Regions from separate parts of the Variovorax sp. YR566 genome, predicted to be linked through region 3. Evidence: predicted binding sites of a transcription regulator. Region 3 holds the regulator's gene; each other region holds the start of a gene.

What was found. The regulator sigma-54, encoded in region 3, starts transcription at its own class of promoters, with help from an activator protein. The targets are predictions, from matches to a motif close to TGGCANGNAANCTGCTTT.
Region 1: a site for sigma-54 is predicted at 3,109-3,126, ahead of ACTG4X_RS22420 (transglutaminase family protein). Genes of this name have one in related genera too.
Region 2: a site for sigma-54 is predicted at 2,668-2,685, ahead of ACTG4X_RS12885 (nitrate regulatory protein). Genes of this name have one in related genera too.

What each region holds. Positions count from the first base shown of each region.
Region 1 is NZ_CP197092.1:4,785,221-4,791,287, forward strand. It holds gene ACTG4X_RS22410 (oxepin-CoA hydrolase, alternative type) at 1-465, opposite strand, end outside; gene ACTG4X_RS22415 (DNA internalization-related competence protein ComEC/Rec2) at 611-3,055, opposite strand; gene ACTG4X_RS22420 (transglutaminase family protein) at 3,200-6,067, shown strand, end outside.
Region 2 is NZ_CP197092.1:2,750,158-2,756,224, reverse strand. It holds gene ACTG4X_RS12905 (branched-chain amino acid ABC transporter substrate-binding protein) at 1-180, opposite strand, end outside; gene ACTG4X_RS12900 (Hsp20/alpha crystallin family protein) at 305-676, shown strand; gene ACTG4X_RS12895 (alpha/beta hydrolase-fold protein) at 865-1,599, shown strand; gene tsaD (tRNA (adenosine(37)-N6)-threonylcarbamoyltransferase complex transferase subunit TsaD) at 1,556-2,596, opposite strand; gene ACTG4X_RS12885 (nitrate regulatory protein) at 2,716-3,978, shown strand; gene ACTG4X_RS12880 (CmpA/NrtA family ABC transporter substrate-binding protein) at 4,320-5,564, shown strand; gene ntrB (nitrate ABC transporter permease) at 5,575-6,067, shown strand, end outside.
Region 3 is NZ_CP197092.1:837,934-844,000, reverse strand. It holds gene ACTG4X_RS03965 (YceI family protein) at 1-11, shown strand, start outside; gene ACTG4X_RS03960 (YceI family protein) at 77-721, shown strand; gene ACTG4X_RS03955 (LysE family translocator) at 741-1,388, shown strand; gene ACTG4X_RS03950 (phospholipase D family protein) at 1,396-3,003, opposite strand; gene rpoN (RNA polymerase factor sigma-54) at 3,014-4,615, opposite strand; gene lptB (LPS export ABC transporter ATP-binding protein) at 4,633-5,427, opposite strand; gene lptA (lipopolysaccharide transport periplasmic protein LptA) at 5,424-6,067, opposite strand, start outside.

The sequences.
Region 1 (6,067 bases), 3.3 Mb from region 3:
GCCCACATTCACATAGGACATGGCGAACTTCGCGTCTTCCGCGGCCACGATCAGGTCGCAGGCCAGGCACAGCGAAAAGCCCCCACCCATGGCCGCGCCCTCGACGGCGGCAATGACGGGCTGGGGAGCCTCCTGGATCGCCATGATCCATTCGTGCAGCGCATCGATGTGGCCATGCTGCTCGGCGGCCGGCAGCTTGCGTTGCCGGGCTAGGCGTCGCAGGTCGCCGCCGCCGCTGAAATGATCGCCCTCCCCGCACAACACGATGGCACGCACGGTGCGAAAACCCGAGGTGGCGCGCATCGCCTTGGCGGCCGCGCGGTAGACCGACGGATTGAGCGCATTGCGCGCCGCGGGGTTGCTCAGCGTCAGCACCAGCACCGGGCCTTCGCGGTGCATCTTGAGCCGCGCGCCGGGTGCGGCCGCGGCGCTCGTGCTGGTGATGGCCGGAACAGCGGCCGTCACGGCGTATGCCCGGAAAACAGGTCCCACCGAAGGCCTTGACGGTTGCTCATGCTGTCCCCTCTTCTGAGTTGTAGCCAAACGATACAACGCATGGGACGCCAGTACGAGCACGCTGACAAGTGGCCTTTCGGACTACTTTTGACAATTAGTTCACGATTTCAGGGCTGTGCTGCCAGTACCGCGCATGGCGCTCGCGCTCGCAGGCCACGTCGGCGGGGCGTGTGCTGGTCCAGTGCGCGGCGCCGCAGCGGGTGTTTTCGACCAGCCGCACGCCGCGGTCCCGGTAGCGCGCCGCCACCTCCTGCGCCGGATGGCCGAAGCGGTTGCGATACCCCGCCTGGACAAAGGCAATGCCCGGCTGCACCGCATCGAGGAAGGCCGGGCTCGACGAAGTCTTGCTGCCGTGGTGCGGCGCCAGCAGCACGTCGGCGCGCAGCAGCTGCGGCGTGCGAACGACGAGCGCGGCCTCCTGCAGCCGCTCGATGTCGCCGGCCAGCAGCGCCGCCGCGCGCCCGTTGCCGATACGCAGCACGCACGACACGGCATTGGGCTTGGTGAAGCCGCGGTAGTCGGTGTCGAACGGATGCAGCACCTCGAAGCGCACGCCGTCCCAGGTCCAGGCCTGCCCCGCCTCGCAACGCCGTGCCGCCAGCGTCGCCTGCAGCGGATGCGTGGCTTCGAGGGAACTCAGCAGCTCGGCCCGCGGCTGCATCGCGAGCACCGCGGGCGCACCGCCGGTGTGATCGGTGTCGCGATGGCTCAGCACCAGCGTGTCGAGGCGCTCGCCGTAGGCCCGCAGCAGCGGCACGAGCACGCGATGGCCGGCATCGCTTTCAAGGCTGTAGCGCGGGCCGGCGTCATAGAGCAGGCTGTGCGTGGCGGTGCGCACGAGCACCGCGTTGCCTTGGCCGATGTCGGCGGCGAGCAACTCGAATTCGCCGGCCGCCGGCCGGGGCGCCTGCCACAGCAACACTGGCAGCAGCAGCGGAATGCCAAGGGCGCGCAGCGACCAAGATAGCCGCATGGCCAGCAATGCACCGCCGGCCACGCCGCAAGCGGCCATCCACAAAGGCGGCGCGGCCATCGACAGCGTGGCATACGGCAGCCCGGCCAGCCATTGCAGCAGCAGCGCCAGCACCTGCACGGCCCGGGCTGCGAGGTCCCAAAGCGGCGCCACGGCCACGCCCAGCATGGCCAACGGCGTGATCACGAGCGTGACCCAGGGGATCGCCACCGCATTGGCCAGCAGGCCGATCAGCGACACCTGCTGGAACAGCAGCAGGCTCAGCGGCGTGATCGCCAGCGTGATGACCCATTGCTCGCGAAAGAACAGCAACAGGCGGGAAGCGGCACCGGTCTTCCGCTCGCCCGGCACCGCGGCGTCCGTGGCAAACAACACGCCCACCGCCACGAAGCTCAGCCAGAAGCCGGCCTGCATCAAGGCCCACGGATCGAGCGCGACCACCACGGCCGCCGTCAGCAGCCACACATGCGGCCAAGGCCAGCGCCGGCCCGTGAGGCGCAGCAGCGCGACCGTCGCCAGCATCCACACAGTGCGCTGCGAGGGCACACCCCAGCCGCTGAAGAGCGCGTAGAGCGTGGCCAGCAGCACGCCGCCTATCAACGCTGCCTGCTGCGCCGGCAAGCGCAGCATCAGCCGCGCGCTGCGCCGCCAGAGCAGACCGACGATGTGCGCGGCCAGCCAGGCAAACATCGTGACGTGGAGGCCGGAGATCGACATCAGGTGTGCCACGCCCGTGGCGCGGAACACGTCCCAGCCCGAGCGGTCGATGGCGCTCTGGTCGCCGGTGACCAGGGCCGCGATCACGCCCGCCTGCGCGCGGTCGGGCACGCGCTCGAAGACGGCATCGCGCACGGCTTCGCGTGCGCGCTCGATGGGGTGCCACCACGTGCTTGCCACCAGCATTGGCGCCGCATCGCGCGCGCCGGTTCGCACATAGCCGCTGGCATGCAGGCCCTGCTCCCACATCCAGAGTTCGCTGTCGAAGCCATGGGGATTGCGGCTGCCGTGCGGCGCCTTCAGACGCACCGTCAGCCGCCATCGCTCGCCGGCGTGCAGGGAGCCGACTGTGCTGGCAAAGGGCGTGCGGCTTTCGGAAGCACGGCTCCACAGGCTCGAGCCTTCGGCATACCAGCCGAGTGCAATGCGATCGGGCACCGCGGGCCGCCCCTGCGCATCCGGATCAGCCCAACCCGCGGACTCGACATCCAGCCGGAACTGCGTTCCAGCTTCGTTTCGCTGGGGCATCTCCGACACAACGCCCGTGACCTGCAGGTCGCGCCCTTCGAGCGCCGGGTCGAGCGCGCCGCTCGCATAGACCGCCGCGCGCCATCCCGCGAGCCCTGCGCCGGCCATCGCGCCGCATAGCAAGGCGACAAGCATCAGGCCCCTGCCCGGCATGCGTCGCCAACACAGGCCGGCCACTGCCACGAACAGCAAGCCGGCGTAGGCCCACGCCGGCCAAAGCACCGCCTGCTGCAACTGCAAGGCCGCTCCCAGCAGCGAGCCACCCAGCGCCACGAACGCCCCCGCTCCACCCATGGCACCACCGGACGCACGAAACGGCATCAACGAAAAACTCCCGAACCCATGATGCAAACCCTCCCCAAAGTCACGCTCAGTGGCGCGTTAATTGCTTGGCATCTGGGCTAGTATGCGTCTCACAAGAGACATCTTTTCGATGCAATCTCGCAGTACTGCACACAAAAACGCATGTCCATTCACGCCGCTCTCCACCACGTCACCCACTACAAATACGACCGCCTGGTGCAGTTGGGCCCACAGGTCGTGCGCTTGCGTCCCGCGCCGCATTGCCGCAGCAACGTCATCTCGTATTCGCTGCGGGTCGAGCCCGCCGAGCACTTCGTCAACTGGATGCAGGACCCGTTCGCCAACTACCAGGCGCGGCTCGTGTTCCCCGAGAAGACGCGCGAATTCAAGGTCACGGTCGACCTCGTGGTCGAGATGGCGGTCTACAACCCCTTCGACTTCTTCCTCGAGCCACAGGCCGAGAACTTCCCGTTCAAGTACACGGCCTCGCAGGCCGAAGAGCTCGCGCCCTACCTCGTCACCGAAGCGCCCACGCCGCTGCTGCAGGCCTACCTCGACAAGATCGATCGCAAGGAGCAGCGCACCATCGACTTCCTGGTCGGCATCAACCAGCAGGTCCAGCAAGACGTCAACTACCTGATCCGCATGGAGCCCGGTGTGCAGACGCCGGAAGAAACGCTCACCAGCGGCAGCGGCTCATGCCGCGACTCGGGCTGGCTGCTGGTGCAACTGCTGCGCCACTGCGGGCTGGCCGCGCGTTTCGTCTCGGGCTACCTCATCCAGCTCACGCCCGACGTGAAGGCGCTCGACGGCCCGAGCGGCACTACGGTCGACTTCACCGACCTGCACGCCTGGTGCGAAGTGTTCCTGCCGGGCGCAGGCTGGATCGGCCTCGACGCCACCTCGGGCCTGCTGGCTGGCGAGGGCCACATTCCGCTGGCCTGCACGCCCACGCCTTCGAGCGCGGCGCCCATCGAGGGCGGCGTCGACGAATCCGAGGTCGAGTTCGGCCATGAGATGAAGGTCACGCGCATCTACGAATCGCCGCGCGTCACCAAGCCCTACACCGAAGAGCAGTGGTCCGAAGTGCTGGCCCTGGGCGACGCAGTCGATGCGCGCCTTAAGGCCGGCGACGTGCGCCTCACCATGGGCGGCGAGCCGACCTACGTGGCCACCAGCGACCGCGACGCGCCCGAATGGAACACCGACGCCCTCGGCCCCACGAAGCGCGGCTACGCCACCGAGCTCGTGCACAAGCTGCGCGCCGAGTACGGCAAGGGCGGCTTCCTGCATTTCGGCCAGGGCAAGTGGTACCCGGGCGAGCAACTGCCGCGCTGGGCGCTGTCGATCTTCTGGCGCGCCGACGGCCAGACGCTGTGGCACGACCCCGAGCTGTTTGCCGACGAGCGCTTTCCCACGCACTACACGAGCGAAGACGCGCGCCGCTTCACCACCGTGCTGGCCCACAAGCTCGGCCTGACCGAGCGCTACATCCAGCCCGGCTACGAAGACATCTACTACTACCTCTGGCGCGAACGCCGCCTGCCGGTGAACGTCGATCCCTTCGAGTCGAAGCTCGACGACGAACTCGAACGCGTGCGCCTGCGCCGCGTGTTCACGCAGAAGCTCGACGCGGTGATCGGCTACATGCTGCCCATCGAGCCCGGCAATGCGAACGGCGACGCCCCCGCGCTCTCCGGCCCGGCCTGGAAGACCGGCCCCTGGTTCCTGCGCGACGACCGGCTCTACCTGATCCCCGGCGACTCGCCCATGGGCTACCGCCTGCCGCTCGACTCGCAGCCGTGGGCCAGCAAGGGCGACTACCCCTACCTGATCGAGCGCGACCCGACCGCCCCACGCGGAACCCTGCCTAGCGCGGCCGACTACCGTGCGCGCTACAGCACGGGTGTGGCCGGTGCTGCAGGCCTCGGCGACGTGCCCTACACCTTCGGCACGCCGCCAGTGGTGCCTGCGTCGCTACGCATGCAAAGCCCCGGTGATGCGGCGAGCGGCGATACGGCGGCTGCAGCAGCGGCCGATGAGTCCACCGACAAATCGACCACCCGCCAGCCGCTGCGCGGCGAATCAGCCCACTGGGTCACGCGCACCGCGCTGTGCGTCGAAGTGCGCGACCCGCGCCGCGCCAACGGCCCCTCCGCCGAGAAGAAGGGCAATGCCTCGGGCGTGCTCTACGTCTTCATGCCGCCGCTCGCGCGCCTGGAGGACTATCTCGACCTGGTCGCAGCAGTCGAAGCCACCGCGCGCGACCTGGGCGTGCGCATCGTGATGGAAGGCTACCCGCCGCCGCGCGACCCGCGACTGAAGATGCTGGCCGTCACCCCCGACCCGGGCGTGATCGAAGTCAACATCCACCCGGCCCACAACTGGAAGGAACTGGTCGACCACACCGAGTTTCTCTACAACGCCGCGTTCGAAACCCGCCTGTCGGCCGAGAAGTTCATGACCGACGGCCGCCACACTGGCACCGGCGGCGGCAACCACTTCGTGATGGGCGGCGCCACGCCCGCCGACAGCCCCTTCCTGCGCCGGCCCGAGCTGCTGGCCAGCCTGCTGCTCTACTGGCACAACCATCCGTCGCTGAGCTATCTGTTCTCGGGCATGTTCATCGGCCCGACGAGCCAGGCGCCGCGGGTGGACGAGGCCCGCAACGACCAGGTCTACGAGCTTGAAATTGCCCTGAAGGAAATCGCGAAGAACCGCGAGATCTATGGCCAGAACATGCCGGCCTGGCTGGTCGACCGCACGCTGCGCAACATCCTGATCGACGTGTCGGGCAACACGCACCGCAGCGAGTTCTGCATCGACAAGCTCTACTCGCCCGACTCGAGCACTGGCCGCCTCGGCCTGCTGGAGCTGCGCGCTTTTGAAATGCCGCCGCATGCGCGCATGAGCATCGCGCAGCAACTGCTCATTCGCGCACTGGTCGCCCGCTTCTGGGACGAGCCCTACAAGGCGCCCGTTACCCGCTGGGGCACGGAGCTGCACGACCGCTTCCTGCTGCCGACCTTC
Region 2 (6,067 bases), 1.9 Mb from region 3:
GCGGAACACGGCCTCGCCGGTGTTGGCGAAGGGGCCGCTCATGCTTTCGATGAGAGCCAGTCGGATGGGCGCAGGTGGCGATGAAACCGATGCTTGTGCCAGCGCGGCGAAGGGCCTCGCGCATAGCGCCAGCGCCGCGAATTTCAAGGCCTCGCGACGCCAAATAAAGGGGGGATTCATTGTCTTGAAACGCGTGCGGCTGCGCCTAGATGAGGTCTCAAGCGGCACTCACGATTGAACGGCCGCGCAGTGTAAGGGACACACATTCCTTGTCCCCATTGTGTTGATTCAGGAGTTCTTCATCATGTTTTTCGCCCCCACCCTTCGCACCGCCCGCTTTGCTCCCCGCGCCTATGACCGCTCGTTCGAACGCTTCGTGAACGATGCCTTCGCCGGTGCCCGCCGCTCGCCGCTGGTCGAGCAGGACGACAAGAGCTGGACCCTCTCGCTCGACGTGCCGGGTTTCACGCGCGAAGACCTCGCGATCAGCATCGAAGGCGCCGTGCTGCGCATCGACAGCAAGGCCGAAGCCAAGCGCCAGTTCAAGGCGGCCTACGAGCTGCCGCAGGACATCGACGTGGCCACCAGCGAAGCAAAGCTCGAGAACGGCGTGCTCACGCTGAAGCTCGGCAAACTGGTCCCCGTGAACCAGGCCACTCAGTTACAAATCAACTAATTTGGCCTATGCCCACAAGAGGAAAATGTTAGTTAAGGCCTCGTTTTGACTTTAAACGAGCACCTTATTCACAATAGCGCTAGATAACGTCACATGATGTGACGTTTTCTTAGAACTTTCTTCTTCGTGGGCGTCTCGTAAACGCACCGAACTCGCTACGGTGCGGTTCGGGTGCCCCCAAAGGCACCATGAAAACGCACCTTCAATCCGCCAACCCCAACGAACAATCCGACACGCTCCTGGTGTTCCTGCCCGGGGCGTACCTGAAGCCCGACGAGTTCGAGCGCGAAGGGTTCATCGCAGCCGTGCGCGAACGCCATCTGGCGGCCGACTCCCTGCTGGTGGACGCGGATGTTTCCTACTACTACGAACAGACGCTGAGCGATCGCCTCCACACCGAGGTCATCGAGCCGCAGCGCGCCAAGGGCTACAAGTCGATCTGGCTCGTGGGCATTTCCATCGGCGGCTTCGGCGCGCTCATTCACGAACTGGCGCGGCCGGGCTCGGTGGACGGCATCGTGGCGCTCGCGCCCTACCTGGGACGCCGGGTGCTCGGCGCGGAGATCAAGAAGGCCGGCGGCCTGCGCACCTGGCAGGCGCCTACCGGGCCGCAGCCCGACGAAGAGCCCGACCGCAAGCTCTGGCCCTTCTTCCAGCAGTACCTGGAAGCCCAGCCGTCGCAGAACCTGCCGCCGCTGTACCTGGGCTTCGGGCTCGACGACCGCTTTGCCAGCAACCACAAGCTGCTGGCCGACGCCCTGCCGCCGGGACGCGTCTTCACGACCGAGGGTGGCCACGACTGGCCGCAGTGGCGCCAGCTGTGGCGCAATGTGCTGGACGTGCTGCCGCTGCCGGCAATCGGCCGATCAAAGCAACTGCTTACGCAGTCTCCGGTAGCAAAGCCATGGGCCATCGCGGCCTGACGTCGAAGGCATAGCGCTCGCTCGCCTGCGACAGCCCTGACTGCAGCCGCATTGCCGCAGCCATGGCGATCATCGCGCCGTTGTCGGTGCACAGGTGCAGCTCCGGGTAGTGCACGCGCACCTTGCGCTTCTCGCACGCAGCGTTCAGCTGTTCGCGCAGATTCCTGTTGGCTCCCACTCCTCCCGCCACCACCAGGCGCTTGAGCCCGGTCTGGTCGAGCGCGGCAAGCGACTTCTTCAGCAGCACCTCGACGATGGCCGCCTGCGTGGACGCGGCCAAGTCGGCCTTGTTCGCTTCGAGCTGGTCGCCGAGCTTCTTGGCCTGCGTGAGCACGGCCGTCTTCAGGCCGGCAAAGGAAAAATCGAGATCGCCGCTGTGCAGCAGCGGCCGCGGCAGCTTGAAGGCCGTGGCGTTGCCACCTTCGGCCAGCTTCGCGAGCCACGGCCCGCCCGGGTACGGCAGGCCCATGAGCTTGGCGCTCTTGTCGAAGGCCTCGCCGGCCGCGTCGTCGATGGTCTCACCGAGCAGTTCGTAGCGGCCCACGCCGTCCACCCGCATCAGCTGGGTGTGGCCGCCCGACACCAGCAGCGCGACGAACGGAAATTCCGGCGGATCGGCGCTCAGGAACGGCGACAGCAGATGCCCTTCGAGGTGATGCACGCCCAGCACCGGCTTGCCAAGCGCCACGCCCAGCGCACAGGCCACGCCGGCGCCCACCAGCAGCGCGCCCGCCAGGCCCGGCCCGCGCGTGTAGGCCACCACGTCGATCTCGCCCAGCGTGCGGCCGGCTTCGGCCATGACGGCTTCGGTCAGCGGCAGCACGCGGCGAATGTGGTCGCGGCTGGCCAGTTCGGGCACCACGCCGCCGTAGGCCTGGTGCATGGCGATCTGGCTGTGCAGCGCGTGCGAAAGCAGCAGCGGCAGCGCGTCGCCGTGCGACTCGACCAGCGCCACGCCGGTTTCATCGCAGGATGATTCGATTCCCAACAAGAGCATGCCGCCGAGTGTAGGCGGCGCCCTCCCCTGGCACCCGCGAAGGGGCAAACGGCGGCGCGCTCCACTCCCCGAGGCACGGATGTTGCGTTGACCATGCCAGAGCCCCGCGCCCTCCCACCATGAAATCCGGACTGAGTTTTCTGATCGCTGCCCGTCGCTGCGAAATCGACGAGCTGGATCAGCTCGCCCGCACCAGCGAACTGGTGAGCCTGATCGGCCGCCTCGTCCACGCGCTGCAGCGCGAGCGGGGCATGTCGAACATGTTCCTCACCTCTCGCGGCGCCCGCTTCGCCGACCAGCGCGGCCCGCAGATCGCCGAATGCATCGCGCTGGAGCAGGAGGTGCGCGCCGGCTTCGACCAGCTCGAGGCCGACAACCACCGCGGCGCGGGCACCGGCAACAGCGCGCGCCTGTTCAGCCGCATCGCATGGGTGCTCCCAGGGCTGGACGCGCTGCCCGGCCTGCGCCGCCGCATCGATGCGCTCGAACTGAAGCCGGCGCAATCCACCGCCGCGTTCGCCAAGCTCGTCGCCGGCCTGCTGTCGGTGGTGTTCGAGGCGGCCGACGGCGCCACCGACCCCGAGATCTCGCGCCTGCTGGTCGCGATGTTCAACTTCATGCAGGGCAAGGAATTCGCCGGCCAGGAACGCGCCTTCGGCTCCGCCGCGCTGGCGCTGGGCCGCAGCGACGAGGCGCAGCGCCTGCAGTGGCTGCACCTGATCGAATCGCAGGAGCGCTGCTTCCAGGTGTTCACCGATTTCTCCGGCGAGGCGGTGCTCGCGCTGTGGCGCAACAGCCAGCCCGATGCCGAAGTGGCCGAGCTCGAACGCATCCGCCGGCGCGGCGCCGCCTCCACGCCGGCTGACGTGCCGCTCAGCCAGGCCTGGTTCGACTGCTGCACCCGCCGCATCGACGCCATGAAGATCGTCGAGGACCGCCTGGCCGCCGACCTGCGCGCGCTGTGCGAGCGAAAGACCGTGCAGGCGCGCAGCGAGCTGCAGGAATACCGGCAGCTGCTCGACACGCTGGCCCCGCAGGCTGGCGCCCTGTTCTTCGACGACGCCGATGCGCAGTCGGCCGCTCCCGCGCAGTTCGGCCGCCATCTCGAACGCTCGGTGCTCGACATGGTCCAGGAACAGTCGCACCGCCTGCAGGCCATGAGCGACGAGCTCGAAACCGTGCGCGCCTCGCTCAACGAACGCAAGATCGTCGAACGCGCCAAGGGCCTGCTGATGGCGCACCGCCGGCTCAGCGAAGAAGACGCGCACAAGATGCTGCGCCAGACCGCCATGAACCAGAAGCGGCGGCTGGTCGACGTGGCCGAGTCGATGCTGGCAATGGCCGACTACCTGCCCATGCTCGACCGCGCGCCGCCGCGTTGAAGGGTCCGGACCGTTCAACTTGGTGCAGTGCACAACAACCGTGCCATCGGCGCTTCCCGGCCTGATCGGGCCCTCTTCCATGCTGTGCACCCGCATCCCGCTACTTTCTTGATAGCAGCCCATAGCATCCGAAGGCTGGCACACCGCTTGCAAGCAATAAGTTCGTAGGCCCCTCAATGGGTCTTCAGGCAGGCGGCACCCAACGGCGGGTGTCTCCCACCGAACCGGACAAAGGCGTCCCCATCCCGCAAGGGCTCGTTTTCGAGCAGCCCCTGCGCGGTGCGGACGCCTTTTCGTTTTTGTCTTTCTTGTTTGTTTGTCTTCAACCGGAGCCCCGCCCCATGACCGACCTGCTCAAAACCCGCCTCAGCCGACGCCGCGTATTGCAAGCCGCTGCCATTGGTGCCGTCGGCATCGACCCGGCGCTGCGCGCCGCCGTCTGGGCCCAGGGCTCGGACAAGCCCGAGAAGGAAGAAGTGAAGATCGGCTTCATCCCGCTGACCGACTGCGCCAGCGTGGTGATGGCCTCGGTGCTCGGCATCGACAAGAAGTACGGCGTGAAGATCGTCCCCAGCAAGGAAGCCAGTTGGGCCGGCGTGCGCGACAAGCTGGTCAACGGCGAGCTCGACATGGCGCACGTGCTCTACGGCCTGGTCTACGGTGTGCACCTCGGCGTGAGCGGCCCCAAGAAGGACATGGCCGTGCTCATGACGCTCAACAACAACGGCCAGGCCATCACGCTGTCGAAGAAGCTCTCGGACAAGGGCGCGGTCGATGCGGCCTCGCTCGCCAAGCTCATCGCCAGCGAGAAGCGCGAATACACCTTCGCGCAGACTTTCCCCACCGGCACGCACGCCATGTGGCTCTACTACTGGCTCGCCTCCGCCGGCATCGACCCGTTCAAGGACGTGAAGAACATCACCGTGCCGCCCCCGCAGATGGTGGCCAACATGCGCGTGGGCAACATGGACGGCTACTGCGTGGGCGAACCTTGGGGCCAGCGCGCGATCATGGACGGCATCGGCATCACGGCCATCACCACGCAGGACATCTGGAAGGACCACCCCGAGAAGGTGCTCGGCACCACGGCCGAGTTCACCAAGAAATACCCGAACACCGCGCGCGCCGTGACCGCCGCCATCCTCGAGGCCGGCAAGTGGATCGACACCGGCCTGCAGAACAAGAACAAGATGGCCGAGACCATCGCCGACAAGAGCTACGTCAACACCAGCGTGGACGCCATCAACCAGCGCATCCTGGGCCGCTACACCAACGGCCTGGGCAAGAGCTGGGACGACCCCAACCACATGAAGTTCTACAACGGCGGCGCCGTGAACTTCCCGTACCTGTCGGACGGCATGTGGTTCCTCACGCAGCACAAGCGCTGGGGCCTGCTGAAGGAACACCCCGACTACCTGAAGGTGGCCACCGAGATCAACCGCATCGACATCTACAAGCAGGCCGCCGCTGCCACGCAGACGCCGGTGCCCAAGGAAACGATGCGCACCAGCAAGCTGTTCGACGGCTCGGTCTGGGACGGCAAGGACCCGAAGAAGTACGCCGAGTCGTTCAAGCTTCATGCATAGGGAGAACAACATGGTCAGCGCAGTCTTTCACTCGCCGCTCGAAGCGACCACCGCGCAGGTGACGCAGGCGGCCCCTTCCATCGCCGCCAGGCCGGCAGCCCCCAAGCCCGCACCCGCCCCGGCGCCCGAGCCCCGGGTGCGCACGCCCATCGACCTGCGCGCCTTCTGGATGCGCGTGCTGCCGCCGCTGGCGGGCTTCGGCCTGCTGCTGCTGATCTGGGAAGTGGTGGCCATGAAAAGCACCACCGGCTTCCCCACGCCCGCTGCCACCTGGCAGCAGGCCGTGACGGTGTTCAGCGATCCGTTCTACAGCAAGGGCCCGAACGACCAGGGCGTGGGCTGGAACGTGCTCTCGTCGCTGCAGCGCGTGGCGCTGGGCTTCGGGCTGGCGGCGCTGGTCGGCATTCCGGCGGGCTTCGCGATCGGGCGCTTCGAATTTCTCGCGCGCATGTTCAACCCGCTGATCAGCCTGCTGCGCCCGGTGTCGCCGCTGGCCTGGCTGC
Region 3 (6,067 bases):
GGCCGCTGTGAACGGCCGAATGGGCCTGCCCTCCCCTCACTCACTTTTCTCTTTCATGACCCACACAACCAACGCCATGAAAAAGCTCCTTCTCGCCGCGGCCCTGTCGGCCGCCGCGTTCACCGGCGCCACGGCACAGCAGCAACCACAAGGGCCCGAATACACCGCGCCGGCCGTGGCCGCCAAGCCCGCGGGCGGGCCGGTGAAAAACGCCAACTACGTGGTCGACCCGACGCACACCTTCGTGATGTACGAAATGGGCCACTACGGCACCACCACCAACCGGGGCCGCTTCAGCACCAAGGACGGCTCCGTGCAGATCGACGGTACCGGCGCGAGCGGCAAGGTCGACATCACGATGGACATCAGCTCCATCAACACCGGCGTCGACCTGCTCAACCGCCACGTGCAGAGCAAGGACTTCTTCAACGTGGCCGAGTTTCCGACCGGCCGCTTCGTGGCCGACCGCATCGACTTCAGCGGCGGCAAGGTGGTCGACGTGCCCGGCACGCTCACGCTGATGGGCCAGACCAAGCCGGTGACGCTGAAGGCCGTGCGCTTCAACTGCTACCTGAGCCCGCTGATCAACCGCCAGGTGTGCGGCGGCGACTTCGAGACGACCGTGGAGCGCAGCGACTGGGGCATCACCTGGGGGCTGAACTTCGGCTTCGAGAACAAGGTGAAGCTGCTGGTGCAGGTCGAAGCGGTCAACGTGCAGTGACACCGGAGAAGGCAAGGCCATGATGAACACCACCCTTTCGCTGCTCGGCATCGCCGGCGCCATGACTGTGGGCGCGATGAGTCCCGGCCCCAGTTTCGTGATGGTGGCGCGCACCGCCGTGACCTCGCGCACCGACGGACTGGCCGCAGCGCTGGGCATGGGTGCCGGCGGGCTGGTCTTCGCGATCGCCGCGCTGGCCGGGCTGCAGGCGGCGTTCCTGGCCGTGCCGGCGCTGTACGTGGCCATCAAGGGCCTGGGGGGCGCCTACCTCGTCTACCTGGGCTTTCGCATCTGGAGCGGCGCGCGGCAGCCGCTGGCCGTGGCGGCGCAGGAGACGGACGGGTCGCCGCGCCAGCAGGGCCGCAGCGGCCGCACCTTCCTGCTGGGCCTGGCCACGCAGGTCAGCAACCCGAAGACTGCCGTGGTCTACGCCAGCATCTTCGCGGCCTTCCTGCCGCGCGAGGTGCCGCTGGTGCTCGCACTGGCGGTGCCGGCGGTCATTTTCTGCATCGAGACGGGCTGGTACGCCATCGTGGCGCTGGCGCTTTCCTCGGCAGCGCCGCGCTCGGCCTACCTGCGCTACAAGGTCTGGATCGACCGGGCCGCCGGCGGCGTGATGGGGCTGCTGGGCCTGCGGCTGATCTGGTCGGCCGTGCGCGGCAACTGAGCCGACGCTACAACAGGCTCTCCGGCGTCAGCGGCGCCAGCAATTCGAGCATGGTCCGGTCCCAGAAGCCGGAGTCGGGCTCCTCGCTCAGCACGGTGAGCTTGCCGGCGTCGTCGCTGACCCATTCGATGCGCGACTCGTTGCTGCCCTCGGCAAAGCGCAGCCGGTAGGCGCCCTGCTGCTTGAGCACGTCGATGAGCTTCAGTGCCTGCTGCGCCATCTCGGGGCTGCGGATGAAGAGGCCGATCTCGGTGTTGTGCGTCTCCGAGCGCGGATCGAAATTCATCGAGCCGACGAAAAGAATGCGCCGGTCGATCACCGCCGACTTGGCGTGCAGCCTGCCCACCGAAGTGCCGAACAGGCCGAGTCGCACGCTGCGCCGGGTGCGCGTGGAGCTCAGTTCGTAGAGGTCGGCGCCGAGCTTGAGCATGTCGGGCCGGTAGCGGCGGTAGGCGGTGTGCACCAACGGCTCGTCGGTGGCGGCCAGCGAATTGGTGACGACGCTGATCTTCACGTTGCGGCCGCGGATCTCGCGCATCACCTCCAGCCCCGAGGCGCCCGGAATGAGGTAGGGCGAGACGATGGTCACCTCGGAGCGCGCACGGCGCATCTGCTCGACCACGTTGTAGCGCACGCTGTCGACGTCCAGCAGCGGCACGCCGCCGTATGAGACGGTCTTGCCGATCACGCGCTCGGGCGAATCGGCGTAGGCCTCTGCGGTGGCCCAGATCAGTCCGAGCTTGCCGGCGTTCAGGTCTTCCGCCATCGGGCTGTAGCCAAGCAGGTCGTTGGGCGCGGGCGGCGGCGGTGGTGGCGTGGTGTCGGGGCCGGTGGCGACGTCGAAGCGCTTCTGCAGCTCCTCGCGCGACAGGTCGCTGCTCACCACCGACTGGATCGGCCGCACGTAGATGCTGTTCCAGTACTGGTCGAACAGGCTGCCCAGCCGCGGGATCAGCGCGCCGGTGACGAAGGTGTCGAGGTCTAGAAAGTTCTCGCCCGCCGTGCGCCTGAAATACTGGTTGCCGATGTTGCGCCCGCCCGCCACCGCCATCGCGCCGTCGGCAATGAACAGCTTGTTGTGCATGCGGCGGTTGACGCGGCTGAAGTCGAAAAGCGACGCGCTGAAGCGCTTCAGCAGGCTGCCGCGCCCGGCCGGGAACGGGTTGAACAGGCGCAGCTCCACGTTGGGCGTGGCGGCCAGGCCGAGCAGCAGCTCGTCTTCGCCGGAGGTGTAGAGGTCGTCCATCAGCAGCCGCACGCGCACGCCGCGCTGAGCGGCGTCGCGCAGGGTGCGCATCAGGTAGCGGCCGGTTTCGTCGTTCTCGATCTGGTAGTACTGCACGTCGAGCGTGCGCTGCGCGCGACGGGCCAGTTGGATACGGGTGTCGAAGGCGAAGTCGCCGCCGGGCATGAGGCGAAAGCCGCTCAGGTCGGGGTCGGGCTGCGAGGCCAGCGCGATCTTGCCGAGCGCGGTGTCGGCTGACACGGCCATGGCCTTGGTGGGCGGGCGCGGCGCCTCGTCGGGCAATGTGGCGCAGCCTGCGAACAGCAAGACCGCCGCCATGACGAAAACCCAATGCCCACAACGCGAAAGCGACAGCAGGCGACGGGTCATCGGTGGCTTTCTACAGGGCCTTGCGAAGGTTGGCGGGCGCGATGCGCAGCGCCTCGCGGTACTTGGCCACGGTGCGGCGCGCGCACTCGATGCCCTGCTCTTTCAGCATCTCGGAGATCTGGCTGTCCGACAGCGGCTTCTTGATGCTCTCGGAGCTGACGAACTGCTTGATCAGCGCGCGCACCGCGGTGCTCGACGCATTGCCGCCGGTCTCAGTGCCCAGCGCCGAGCCGAAGAAGTACTTGAGCTCGACCGTGCCGAAGGGCGTGGCCATGTACTTGGCGGTGGTCACGCGCGAGATGGTCGATTCGTGCAGGCCCAGCTCGTCGGCGATCTCGCGCAGCACCAGCGGGCGCATCGCGAGTTCGCCGTGCACGAAGTAGCTCTTCTGCCGCTCGACGATGGCGTTGCTCACGCGCAGGATGGTGTCGAAGCGCTGCTGGATGTTCTTGATGAACCAGCGCGCCTCCTGCAGCCGCTGCGACAGCGCCTGGCTGCCTTCGCCCTTGTGCGACTTGAGCGCGCCGGCGTAGATGTCGTGCACGCGCAGGCGCGGCATCACCTCGGGGTTCAGCATGACGCGGAACTTCACATTGGTGCCGCGGCCCGTCTTGGTGACGATCACGTCGGGAATGACGATGTTGCGCTCGACATCGACAAAGCGCCGACCCGGCTTGGGTTCGAGCCGCGCGATGATCTGCAGCGCCGAGCGCACCAGCTCCTCGTTGCTGCGGGTGAGCGTGGCCAGGCGCTTGAAATCGCGGCGCGCGAGCAGTTCCATCGGCTGCTTGCAGATGGCGATGGCGGTCTTGCGGACCAGCTCTTCCTCGTCGGTCTCGTCCTCGCGGGCCAGGGCACGCAGCTGGATGCCCAGGCATTCGCCGAGGTCGCGAGCGCCGACGCCGGCGGGTTCCAGGCTTTGCAGCAGGCCGAGCGCCACCTGAAAGTGATGCACGAGGTCGTCGAACTGGTCGTTGTCGTCGCCGGCCAGGCCCGAGGCCAGTGCGGGCAGCGAGTCTTCCAGGTAGCCGTCGTCGTTGAGCGATTCGATGAGAAAGCGCAGCGCGGCGCTGTCGTTCTCGTTCAGGCGCAGGCTCAGGGCCTGGCGGTGCAGGAAGGACTGCAGCGACTCCTGGCTGCGCGCGAGTTCGGTGGCGTCGGCACGTTCGTCGTCGCCCAGGTTGTTCTGGCGCGCGGGCGCATCGCTGCCCCATTCGCTGTCGTCGGGCGCCATGTCGACGGTGCCGTCGCCTTCCCAGTCGGGCTCGCGCTCGGTGATCTCGGCAGCGGGGCCGTCGGTGTCGGCCGTGGTGGCGGTGCTGGTTTCGGTGGAAGCAGTGGACGCGCTGGCGGCGGGCGAAGCGAAGTCGCTTTCGCCGTCGCCGCTATCGCCGCCGTCGTCGCGCGGCACCGGGGCATCGGCCGTGTCGAGCCCGAATTCCTCGCGCGCCGCTTCTTCAGCCGTGCGCTCGAGGAACGGGTTCTCGTCGAGCATCTGCTCCACCTCCTGGCTCAGTTCGAGCGTGGAGAGTTGAAGCAGCCTGATCGACTGCTGCAGCTGTGGCGTCAACGCCAGATGCTGCGAGACGCGAAGGGATAGCCCTTGCTTCATGGGAACCGCTCCCGCCCTTACATGCGGAAGTGTTCGCCCAAGTACACCCTGCGTACTTCGGCGTTGTCGACGATCTCCGAGGGTGTGCCTTGTGCCAGCACATGCCCGTCGCTGATGATGAAAGCGTGATCGCAGATGCCCAGCGTTTCACGCACGTTGTGGTCGGTGATGAGCACGCCGATGCCGCGCTCCTTCAGGAAACTGATGATCCGCTGGATTTCGATCACCGCGATCGGGTCGATGCCGGCGAAGGGCTCGTCCAGCAGGATGAAGCGCGGCTGCGTGGCCAGTGCACGCGCAATTTCGACGCGGCGGCGCTCGCCGCCCGACAGCGCAAGCGCGGGCGAATCGCGCAGGTGGTCAACGCGCAGGTCGGCCAGCAGCTCGGCCAGGCGCTCGTCCATGTGCTGCTTCGACAGCGGCGCCATCTTGCCGCTCTCGTCGGGCTCGCTCTGGAGCTCGAGCACGGCGCGCACGTTTTCCTCGACCGTGAGCTTGCGGAAGATCGAGGCTTCCTGCGGCAGGTAGCTCAGGCCCATGCGGGCGCGGCGGTGGATCGGCATGTGGGCGATGGGCTCGCCGTCGATGCTGATGTCGCCCGCGTCGGCGCGCACCAGCCCCACGATCATGTAGAACGAGGTGGTCTTGCCCGCGCCGTTCGGCCCGAGCAGTCCGACGACTTCGCCCTTCTGCACGTCGAGCGAGACGTCTTTCACGACCGTACGGCTGCCGTAGCTCTTCTTCAGGCCGCGCGCGATCAGGCGGCTGCCCGGTGCGCCGTTGGTGTCCTGCGTTCCTGCGGTTTCGATCACTTGCGGGTTTCTCCCTGGTCACTGAGCGTGGTGCTCTGGCGCAGGCCCTTGCCGGGTGCGGGCATGGGCGCCGGCGGCGGCGCCTTCGCGCCGGCCGGGGCCGAGGCACCGGCTGCCGGTGCGGTGGCGGCCTTGGGGGTCAGGATGGTCTTGACGCGCCCGCCCGGGGTGGACGCGTTGACGGCGGTGTTCGGCGGCACGGTGGAACCGTTGACCGTGTAGGTGTCGTTGCTCTGGTCGTAGACGATCAGCGCGCCCTGGCTCTCGTCGTTCGGCGTAGCGCCGAGCAGGCGGCGCATGGTGGCGTTGCGGATGAACTTGACGTTGTCGGCGCGGCTGTCGTACTCGATGACTTCCGACTCGCCCTCGATCCACTCGTCGGGCGCATTGCGTTTCTGCTTGTAGTAGGCCCGCTTGCCCGGTGCCGCCGTGACCACGCCGTACTGGTAGCCCTCGGGGTCCTGGCGTACATCCATACGTGCGCCGCGGATGATGATCGTGCCCTTCGTAACGAGCACGTTACCGGTGAACACGCTGGTCTGCTTCAGGTCATCGTAGCGCATCGAGTCCGACTCGATGTTCATCGGCTTGGTGCGGTCGGCGGTTTCGGCCAGTGCGCCCGAGGCAAGGCCGGCCAGCA